DNA from 2 places in the Paenibacillus nanchangensis genome. Region 1 is predicted to be linked to the other one. Evidence: riboswitches for the same ligand, from Rfam matches in the RefSeq annotation. Region 1 holds a riboswitch; the other holds the start of a gene.
The links. A riboswitch is a leader RNA that binds a small molecule or an ion and turns the genes downstream of it on or off. The one in region 1 is predicted to bind glycine.
Positions count from the first base shown of each region.

Region 2: linked by a shared signal. The riboswitch ahead of gcvT (glycine cleavage system aminomethyltransferase GcvT) and the one ahead of ACE6ED_RS07630 (amino acid permease) in region 1 are both predicted to bind glycine.

Region 1 is NZ_JBHOFD010000007.1:177,719-183,020, forward strand. Features, by position in the region: gene pnuC (nicotinamide riboside transporter PnuC) at 3-680, shown strand; gene ACE6ED_RS07625 (AAA family ATPase) at 677-1,705, shown strand; glycine riboswitch at 1,822-1,898, shown strand; gene ACE6ED_RS07630 (amino acid permease) at 2,064-3,458, shown strand; gene helD (RNA polymerase recycling motor HelD) at 3,790-5,302, shown strand, end outside.
Region 2 is NZ_JBHOFD010000008.1:55,513-60,814, forward strand. Features, by position in the region: gene ACE6ED_RS07940 (nucleotide sugar dehydrogenase) at 1-808, shown strand, start outside; gene ACE6ED_RS07945 (class I SAM-dependent methyltransferase) at 795-1,562, shown strand; gene gcvH (glycine cleavage system protein GcvH) at 1,716-2,108, opposite strand; glycine riboswitch at 2,282-2,383, shown strand; gene gcvT (glycine cleavage system aminomethyltransferase GcvT) at 2,687-3,802, shown strand; gene gcvPA (aminomethyl-transferring glycine dehydrogenase subunit GcvPA) at 3,799-5,151, shown strand; gene gcvPB (aminomethyl-transferring glycine dehydrogenase subunit GcvPB) at 5,148-5,302, shown strand, end outside.

The DNA.
Region 1 (5,302 bases):
AAATGAAAAAAGCATGGGGCGGCTGGAACCTGTTTGAAATCGTTTGGCTGGTTGTGTTTACCGCCATAGCCGTAGGGTTTACGGTGGTTTCCAAGGATTCGTTATTCGGATTTACGGTCTTTATCACCGGGGTGCTGTGTGTAGTGCTTGCGGCAAAAGGCAATCTGATGAGTTATGTATTTGGCATGTACAATACCGTTGGATATGCCTATTTGGCATACATTAACGGGTTGTTTGGCGAAGTGCTGCTGAACCTGCTGTTTTTTATTCCGATGAACGTGATCGGCTACTACATGTGGAAAAATAACCGGACGGGCGGCAAACTGGCCATGCGCCAAATGAATCTGAAAGGGCTGCTGCTTGTGTGTACCATCTGCGCGGCAGGCTGCCTGCTGCTTGGGTTCGGCTTGTCCTTCATCCCCGGGCAAAATTCGCCTTACATCGATGCAATTACAACGGTGCTCTCCATCGTGGCCACCCTTTTGATGGTGCGCAGATTTAAGGAACAGTGGCTGGTCTATATTGTCCTGAATTTGTTCACGGTACTGCTGTGGGTGATCCGGATGCTGGACGGAAGCGGGGAAGGCCTGCTCATGATCGTCATGTGGAGCGCTTATCTGGTTAACGCCGCGTACGGTTATTACAATTGGAACAAGGGAGCCAAGGAGGTGGCGGCATGAAAACGCTGGGTTTAACGCTGGGCAAATTCGCTCCGCTGCATAAAGGGCATCAGTTTATGATTGAGACGGCGCTGCAGGAGGTTGACGAGCTGATCGTTGTCATCTATGAAACGGCAGTAACCCCTATTCCGCTGCACATCCGGGCGGGGTGGATCCGCAAGCTGTACCCGATGGTCCGGGTGATCGAGGCTTGGGACGGCCCGGACGGATACTCCGACGACCGCGAGCATGAAATCCGGGAGGAGCAGTACATTTTGGGCCTGCTGCAGGGAGAGCAGGTGACGCATTTTTATTCCAGCGAGTTCTACGGCGAGCATATGAGTCTTGCGCTTGGGGCGGCGGACCGGCGGGTGGATGAAGCGCGGGAACGGGTGCCGGTGTCGGCCACGATGGTTCGTTCTGATCCTTACCGGTACCGGCAGTATGTGAGCGATGTCGTCTACCGGGACCTGATCACAAAAGTGGTGTTTGTGGGCGCAATGTCCACCGGCAAATCCACGCTTACGGAAGCACTGGCGATGCGGTACCATACGGCTTATGCGAGCGAATACGGGCGCGATTATTGGACGGAGCATCAGGTGGACCGCCGGATCGGGCTGGAGGCGTTTGATGAAATCGCCGTAGGCCATATCGAGCGGGAGGAGCAGGCGCTGCTCCAGGCGAACCGGTATCTTTTTGTGGATACCAATGCGATTACCACGTACATGTTCGCCCAGGATTATCATGGCAGAGCCCCTGAGCTTCTGACTCGGATTGCGCTGGAGAATGCGCAGCGGTATGACCTGTTTTTCCTGTGCGGCGACGACATCCCGTACGACGATACCTGGGACCGGAGCGGGGACCAGAAACGTCATGTTTTTCATAAACAGATTATTGCGGATTTAAAAGAACGGCGGATTCCTTACATTACGCTGCGGGGTAGCCTGGAGGAACGGATGAACAAGGTGGATGAAGTGCTGGCCGGGTTTACGCCTTATTCCAATTATTTTGGCGAGCGGCGGGGTCTGACACGGCGTGGTAATTAATGTTATTGACAAAATACCAGAGCGGGACTAATATTGAAAAATATTTAAGCGAGCTTCATCGCACGATTACAACTAAATGATTACAAGCTATGATTGCTATGGATCACACTATAGCAGGAGCAGCTTCTGGAGAGACCGCGTTTTGCGGCGCCGAAGGGTTCATAATCTCAGGCAAAAGGACAGAAGAGTATTAAATAATCTATTCGTTTTCCGGGCGGCCGCCGGGGTGCGATGGATTTTATTTATTATTCTTATGACCATGAGATTGGAGCGCATCCAATCTCTTTTTTTATTCTCCGGAAACTTTGTTCAATGTTTCACAATCAGGGATTGTCCGATTTTTAAGGGGGAGTTTGATGTGGCAGCGCAAGAGCTAAAAAGAGATTTGGAGAACCGGCATGTACAGCTTATCGCGATTGGGGGGACGATCGGCACCGGGTTGTTCCTTGGATCGGGAAAAGCGATTCAGCAGGCAGGGCCGTCCATCATTTTTGCATATCTGATTATTGGAATTGCCGTGTTTTTTGTAATGAGGGCGCTGGGGGAACTGCTGCTGTCCAAGGCAGGCTATCAATCCTTTACGGATATCGCCGAAGATTATCTCGGGCCGCGCGCAGCGTTTATAACGGGCTGGACCTACTGGTTCTGCTGGATCATGACGGCCATGGCCGATGTGATCGCGGTTGGGGTATACGTGCAGTACTGGTTCGATATTCCGCAGTGGGTGCCCGCCGTCATCTGTCTGGTTATTTTGCTTGGACTCAACTTATTGACGGTTAAAAACTTCGGAGAACTGGAATTCTGGTTCGCTCTGATCAAGGTGGTGACCATTCTCGCGTTAATTGCGATCGGCATTGTTTTGCTGGTGATCGGATTCAAGACCGATACGGGGACGGTTACGCTGAACAACCTGTGGGAGCACGGGGGATGGTTTCCGAACGGGGTATCCGGGTTCCTGCTGTCCTTTCAAATGGTGGTGTTTGCCTTTGTTGGCGTGGAGCTGGTGGGGGTGTCGGCAGCGGAAACGGCCAATCCCGAAAAAAACATCCCGTCGGCGATCAATAAAATCCCGCTGCGGATTCTCTTTTTCTACGTCGGAGCGATCATTGCTCTGCTGAGCATCAATGCATGGACGGAATTGAGTCCAGCCGAAAGCCCGTTTGTAAAAACCTTTAATCTGGTCGGGATTCCGATCGCGGCAGGCATCATTAACTTTGTGGTCTTGACTTCGGCGGCTTCCGCCTGCAACAGCGGGATGTTCTCCACCAGCCGGATTCTTTATAATCTGGGCAAAAACGACCAGGCTCCAGCTGCTTTTGCCAAATTGAACAAAAACCATGTACCCAGCAACGCCTTGTTTGTATCCACAGTAGTGGTGTCGGTGGGGGCGCTGCTGAGCAAGCTGATTCCCGGGCAGGCCTTTGGGATCGTGACGACGATCAGTGCGATTTGTTTTATCTGGGTGTGGAGCGTTATTCTGGTGTGCCATGTGCGGTACAAGAAAACGAAACCCGAGCTGCAGGCGCAATCCAAATTCAAAGCTCCGTTTACGCCGTTTATCAATTATGTGGTGTTGGCGTTGTTTGCAGCCATCCTCATTATTATGCTGTTTGCCGAGGAGACGCGGCCGGCCCTGCTGCTGACCCCGGTGTGGTTTATTCTGCTGCTTATTCTCTACTCGGCGAACCGGAAGAAGCGGGCGAGAATCACTAATAGCAGCCCTGTCGTTCCTGCCAAACCAGCGGGCCATTAATCCCAGCCGAAGGAGATAAAAAAGAAGACGGTAACTGGCTCTGGTTGCTGTCAAATTGTCGAGAGACCCCGGGGCATTTTACCGCCTTGGGGTTTCTTTCATCTTCACAAAGCAAATCAAAAACCCCGGCAAATTTGCCCGGGGGTAAAATTATCGTATTTAGTTGCACGCAAAGAAAATTTGTTATATGATCGAAGAACGTATCAACAACAATATAACGAACCAAGTATTTATCATTTTATTTACATTTTAATCTTACCACGCGGCATCAGGGTTTGTCAAACTTTCTTTTGCCTCAAAAAAAATGAATAAAAGGGGTGCGGGCAGGAAGATGATCAACGCGGAAGAATGGAAGCGGGAGCAGGACCGGCTGGATGAGGTAATGGCAAAGCTGCGGTCAAGGCTTGCTGAACTGGAGCCCGAGGTTAGCGGGCTGCACAGTCAGGTAACGGAATTCCGCAGGCAGTTTTGGGAGGAGGTTACTGTCAATACCGGCACAGATGAAGATTTTGAAGAAACATTCTACAGCATCCGGCAGCAGGAAGCGTTGTTGTCGGAGCGGGAGCGGAGCCACAGGCTGCGCTTGCAGCAGTGGAAAAACTTGAACCGGCTGCAGTCCTCTCCTTATTTTGGACGCATTGATTTTCAAGAGGAAGGCACAAGAACCAGCGAGCAGGTCTACATCGGTGTCTCCTCTTTCGTCGATACGGACGGGATGAATTTCCTGATTTATGACTGGCGGACGCCGATCGCAAGCATGTACTATGACTACTCTCCGGGTGAAGCCCAATATGAGACGCCGGGCGGAACGGTCTCCGGGACGATGCAGCTGAAGCGGCAGTACCAGACGCGCGGCGGACAGCTGCTGAATGTCTTCGACACCAGTGTCACGATTGGCGACGAGTTGCTGCAGCAGGTGCTTGGCAAGGGTGCTGACAATCAGATGAAAAGCATCGTCGCAACGATTCAAAAGGAACAAAACGCCATTATCCGCGACGACAAAAGCCGGATGCTCATCGTGCAGGGCGCAGCCGGCAGCGGCAAAACCTCGGCGGCGCTGCAGCGGGTGGCCTATCTGCTGTATACGCACCGGGAGCGGCTGAAGGCCGATCAAATTGTGCTTTTTTCGCCGAATCCGATGTTTAACAGCTATGTCTCGACGGTTCTTCCCGAGCTTGGCGAAGAGAACATGCAGCAGACTACGTTCCAGGAATACCTGGACCATTGGCTGGGCAAGGCGTTTCGTGTGGAAGACCCGTTTGACCAAATCGAATACGTGCTGTCGGAGCAATCGGATTCAGGGTACGAAGCCCGGCTGGAAGGGATCCGGTTCAAAGCATCGGCAGGTTACCTACAGGCGCTTCGGAACTATGCGGTGTGGCTGGAACGGGAGGGCATGCGTTTTGTCCCCCTGCGTTTCAGGGATCGGGATTTGATTACGGCGCAGCAAATGAAGGATAAGTTCTACAGCTATGACCCGTCCATTCGCTTGCATAACCGCATTGCCCAGCTGCAGGAGTGGCTGCTGCGCGAGCTTAAAGTGCTGGAGAGCAAAGAGCGGGAAGCCGCTTGGGTACAGGACGAATTGGATTATCTGGATAACGACCAATATGTCGAGGCGTACCGTCAGCTGCATAAAGACCGGGGTGTTTTTGATTTTGCCGAGCAGTATGAAGCGGTCCGCGAAAGATTGGACAACCGGAGCAGACCGGATGAAGGCGATTTTGACTATGCCGAACGGGAGGAAGAGCTGCTTAGACGGACTGTTGTTAAGGAACAGTTCAAACCGCTGAAGCGGATTATCAAGCGGTTGGGGTTCATTGATCTGGTTGGACTGTATGGGC
Region 2 (5,302 bases), on a different contig from region 1:
GGTGATCGGCGGCAGCACTCCCGCCTGCCTGGCGGCCGGAGCGGCTTTTTACGGCTCCTTTCTCGAGCGTGTCGTGCCGGTGCGTTCCACCGCTGTAGCAGAAGCGGCAAAGCTGTTCGAGAACACGTTCCGCAGCGTCAACATCGCGCTTGTGAACGAACTGACGCCAGTCTGCGAGCAGATGGGCATCGATATATGGGAGGTGCTGGATGCGGCGGCGACCAAGCCGTTTGGATACATGCCGTTTTATCCGGGACCGGGGATTGGAGGCCACTGCATCCCCGTCGATCCCCTGTATCTGTCCTGGAAATCTGAACAGCTTGGACTGCCGGTGGAATTTATCGGGCTGGCCGACCGGACGCACCGGCTGATGCCCGTCAGGATGGCCGGACGGATCGGGGAACTGCTTCGCAAGGAAGGAAAAAAACTGGAGGGCGCCCGGGTTGTGGTGTCAGGCATCGCCTATAAAAAAGACGTGGATGACATCCGCGAATCCCCCGCCCTTGCCCTGTTTGAGCAGCTTAAGAAACTGGGCGCGGAGGTGAGCTATCATGATCCGCATATCCCTTCATTTGAGCTAGACGGCCAGAGCTGTCATTCCCGTACGGCTGGGCCCGAATTGTGGTCTGCGGCCGATATCGTCGTAATCGCCACGGATCATACAGCTGTCGATTATCAGGAAATGGCTGACCATGCCCCGCTTATTTTTGACACCCGGTACGCAACCCGTTCCTGCCGAGGCGGTAACATTGTCGTTCTGGGCCGTCCGCCCGCTCCGGAAGGAGGAACGCCGGTTGGCCAACAATGACCGGGTAAATGAGCGCTATTACGGGCTGGTGAACTCCGAAGAATCGCACGAGGCTACCCGTGCCCGGATTCACTGGATTTGCCGGAATGCCGCAGGACCGCGCGTGCTCGATATCGGCTGCAGTCAGGGGATCACTCCGATTTTGCTGGCGCGGGAAGGCTGTACGGTCACGGGAATCGATTTGGACTCCGCTGCGATCCGGTATGCCCGCAAGGAACTGCGCAAGGAGTCCCCTCCCGTCCGCAACCGCGTCCGGTTTGAGCTTGTCAATGTAACCGACTTTGAGGCGCCGCCAGCTTCCTACGACACCGTAATTCTGGGCGAAATCCTGGAGCATTTTGCCGATCCGGCACTTCTGCTGGCCCAAGCGCACCGCCTGCTAACGAAAAACGGAGTTGTGCTCATTACCGTTCCATACGGCTACCATCCCTTTTACGACCACAAGCAGACCTTCTATGCCGGCAGCCTGTCTCTCCTGCTTGATCCCTGGTTTGCGGAAGTAAAGCTGGAGATTCACCGGAAATATCTATGCTTCGCCGGCCGAAAAAGAACGGGCTGGCCGAAACGCGGGCCCGATGCCGGGCAGCTGAGACGATGGATGGAGCTGGACTATGAGCAGTTTCCGCGGATTGAGGAGGCTTACCGGAACAAGCTGGACGAACGCAAAGCCGTGCTCGACCGGGCGGTTCAGCGGGTCAGACAGTTGGAGGAGGAACGCAGCGAAAGGAATGAAGATCGGTTGGAGGAAAAATAGACATGGCAAAGCGGATGGACGAAATCGGCGGCAGCGCCGGGTTCAGCCATCCGTTGTTTGCGGAAACGGACATTTCCCCGTTCCCGCAGGTCTTCAAGCGGCTATCGCCGCTGCCCGGCCGGGCCGGGGCAAGGACGTTCGAGCCGCGTTGGCTTACTCTCCGATCAGCTTGCGGTAACCGGCTGCATCCAGCAAACCGGATGCTGCGGACTCAAAGCTGCCGGAAATCTCCAGTTCAAAAATCCAGCCTTCGCCGTACGGCTGTTCGTTCAGCAGCTCCGGCGCGGTTTCCAGCGCTTCGTTGATCCGGGTCACGGTGCCGGATACCGGAGAATACAGCTCGGACACCGTCTTAACGGACTCGATGCTGCCCACACTGCTGCCGGCCTCAATCGCGGCGCCCACTTCAGGAAACTCCACAAACACAATATCGCCGAGCAGATGCTGGGCATGATCCGTAATGCCAACCCGCACGACTTGTCCCGCTTCCGGACGGGCCCATTCGTGTTCTTCGCTGTACAGAAGGTTGTCTAGCACTTCGCTCATTCCTGCCGCCTCTTTTCCAAAGGGTAGTTAGCCACATACTAAGGGATGTGCTTGCCGGGTGTCAATATTTCTGACAGCAAAAATGTTTTTGTGAACTTTTTGCGCCATTTTGATTGACATGGACGCTGCCTTGCCGTTTTAATGGAGGGAGCAAAGCCAATTGGATCAAGCGAATGATGGCACGGGGAGAGACTGCCGGCTTAAGCGCGGCGGCGCCGAAGGAGTAAGCCCGTCAAACGGGTGAATCTCTCAGGCAAAAGGACCTTTGCCGGACGCATCTCTGGAGAGCACCGGACCGGGCGGGCCGCCCGGAATTAGCCGGTCACCAACGGGGAAACCCGCGACAACCGCATTATCCGCGAGAGACAGCATCCATTCGCGGTCAATGGGACACGGACCTCTCTACTTTTACGTCCGGCGGCGCGGGGCAACTCTCAGGTACAAGGGACAGAGCGAAATGTGCGAATAGTCTTAGCGACTATTCCGCTTTTTGCCTGTCTCTTTTTGCGTTCTCTATGAAGCTTTGAAACACACAGACGTTACACTTCGCGCCATGCACGGAAAGGGGAGCTACCGACTTGGAAGCCTTGAAACGAACGCCTTTTTACCCGCTCTATGCCGCTTATCCCGATGCGAGATGCATCGACTTCGGCGGATGGGAGCTGCCGGTCCAGTTTACCGGCATTCAGAAAGAGCATGAAGCGGTGCGTACCCGCGCCGGCCTGTTCGACGTCTCCCATATGGGCGAATTTTATGTTACCGGCGCCGGGGCCGAGGCGTTTTTGCAGCGCATGACAACCAACGACGTCACCCGGCTGGGTGACGGGCAGGCCCAATACACGCTCCTCTGCAACCCTGAAGGCGGGACGGTGGATGATCTGCTTGTCTACCGGCTCGGCGAGGAACGTTATCTGCTTGTCGTCAACGCCTCAAATATCGGCAAGGACTTCGAATGGCTGCGTTCGCATCTGGAAGGCGGCGTACAGCTGGAGAACCGCTCGGACGATACGGTGCTGCTGGCGCTTCAAGGACCGCTGGCCGAACAAATCTTGTCCGCCGTGACGGACACCGATCTGCAGGCGCTGAAGCCGTTCCACTTTGTGGAGCGTGCCGCCGTCTGCGGCACGGAGGTGCTGCTGTCGCGCACCGGTTATACCGGCGAAGACGGATTTGAGCTGTACGCGCCGGTTCAGGCTGCGCTGGCCCTTTGGAACGGGCTGCTGGAAGCGGGCGAACCGCTTGGGCTTACCCCTGCGGGGTTGGGCGCGCGGGATACGCTGCGGTTTGAGGCAAAGCTGCCGCTGTACGGCCAGGAGTTGTCCCCGACTATTTCCCCGCTGGAAGCGGGGCTGGGAATATTCGTGAAGCTGGACAAAGGTGATTTCATCGGCCGCGAAGCGCTGTCGAAGCAGAAGGAAGCTGGCGTACCCCGCAAGCTGGTTGGTCTGGAGATGATTGACCGCGGCATCCCGCGCCCGCATTATCCCGTTTATGCGGACGGCGTCCGCATCGGCGAAGTGACGACCGGCACCCAGTCCCCGACGCTTAAACGGAATCTGGGACTTGCGCTGGTGGATGCGGCTTATGCCGCCATCGGCACCAAGCTGTCCGTGGACATTCGCGGTAAACAGCTGCAGGCGGAAGTCGTTAAAGCTCCGTTTTACAAAAAAACGCAAGGAGGCGCCTCCCAATGACCCATCGTTATCTGCCCATGACCGGCGAAGACCGGGCCGAAATGCTGCGCACCGTAGGCGTCGCTTCGGCCGAAGAGCTGTTCGCCGATATTCCCGAATCCGTCCGTTTCCGCGGACGGCTGGAGGTATCCGAAGCGCTTGACGAATACAGTCTGCTCCGCCATATGCGGGAGCTTGCGGACCGGAATGCGGATTTTGACCGGTACGCCAGCTTTCTCGGCGCGGGCCTGTACGATCATCATATCCCCGTAGTCATCAATCATGTCATTTCCCGTTCCGAATTCTACACCGCCTATACGCCGTATCAGCCCGAAATCAGCCAAGGCGAACTGCAGGCGATCTTTGAATTTCAGTCTTACATCTGCGAGCTGACCGGAATGAAGGTCGCCAACGCCAGCATGTACGACGGCGCTACCGCGCTGGCTGAAGCCGCCGTGCTGGCCTCCGGCGCCGCCAAACGCAAAAAAATCATCGTTTCCGCCGCCGTCCATCCCGAGTCCCGTCAAGTGCTCCGCACGTACGCGAATGCCTGGAGTCTTGAGCTGGTCGAAGTCGGCTGCCTGGGCGGCGTAACCGATACCGAAGCGCTGGCCGCGGAGATTGACGCCGACACGGCCGCGGTGCTTGTGCAGTCGCCGAACTTCTTCGGCTGCATAGAGAAGCTGTCCGCCATTGAGCCGCTCATCCACGCGGTCAAAGGCCTGCTGGTCGTCAGCGCCAACCCGCTGGCGCTTGGCCTCCTGGAGAGCCCGGGCCGCCTTGGCGCCGACATCGTTGTCGGCGACGCGCAGCCGCTGGGCATCCCGGCTGCGCTTGGCGGACCAACCTGCGGATTTTTTGCGGTCGCGGAGCCGCTCATGCGGCGTATGCCCGGGCGGATTGTCGGCCAGACGGTCGACAAAAACGGCAAACGGGGTTTCGTTTTGACCCTGCAGGCCCGGGAACAGCATATCCGGCGCGAAAAAGCGACGTCCAATATTTGCTCTAACCAGGCGCTGCTGGCGCTTTGCGCTTCCGTATACTTGTCCGTGATGGGCAAAGAAGGCATGCGCGAGGTCGGCGAGCTGAATGTGCGCAAAAGCCGGTATGCCGCCGGGAGGCTGGCTGCCGTTAAGGGAACGGAGCTGGCGTTCACCTCCCCGTTCTTCAACGAGTTTGTCCTGAAGCTGCCTGAAGGCACGGATATCGCGGCCGTGAACCGCGCCCTGCTGGACAAAGGATTCCTCGGCGGCTACGACCTGGAACGGGATTATCCCGAGCTTGCCGGACACCTGCTGATCGCCGTTACCGAAAAACGAAGCAAAGCCGAAATTGACGGCTTCGCGGAAGCCTTGGAGGGTTGCTTATGAAACCGGAGCAAAAGCTGATTTTTGAACTGAGCCGCCCCGGCCGCTCGGCCTATTCCCTGCCGCCATGCGATGTGCCGGCGGACGAGGAGCTGAGCGCCCTGCTTCCGGCGGACCTGCTGCGCGCCGAGCCGGCCGTGCTGCCGGAAGTGTC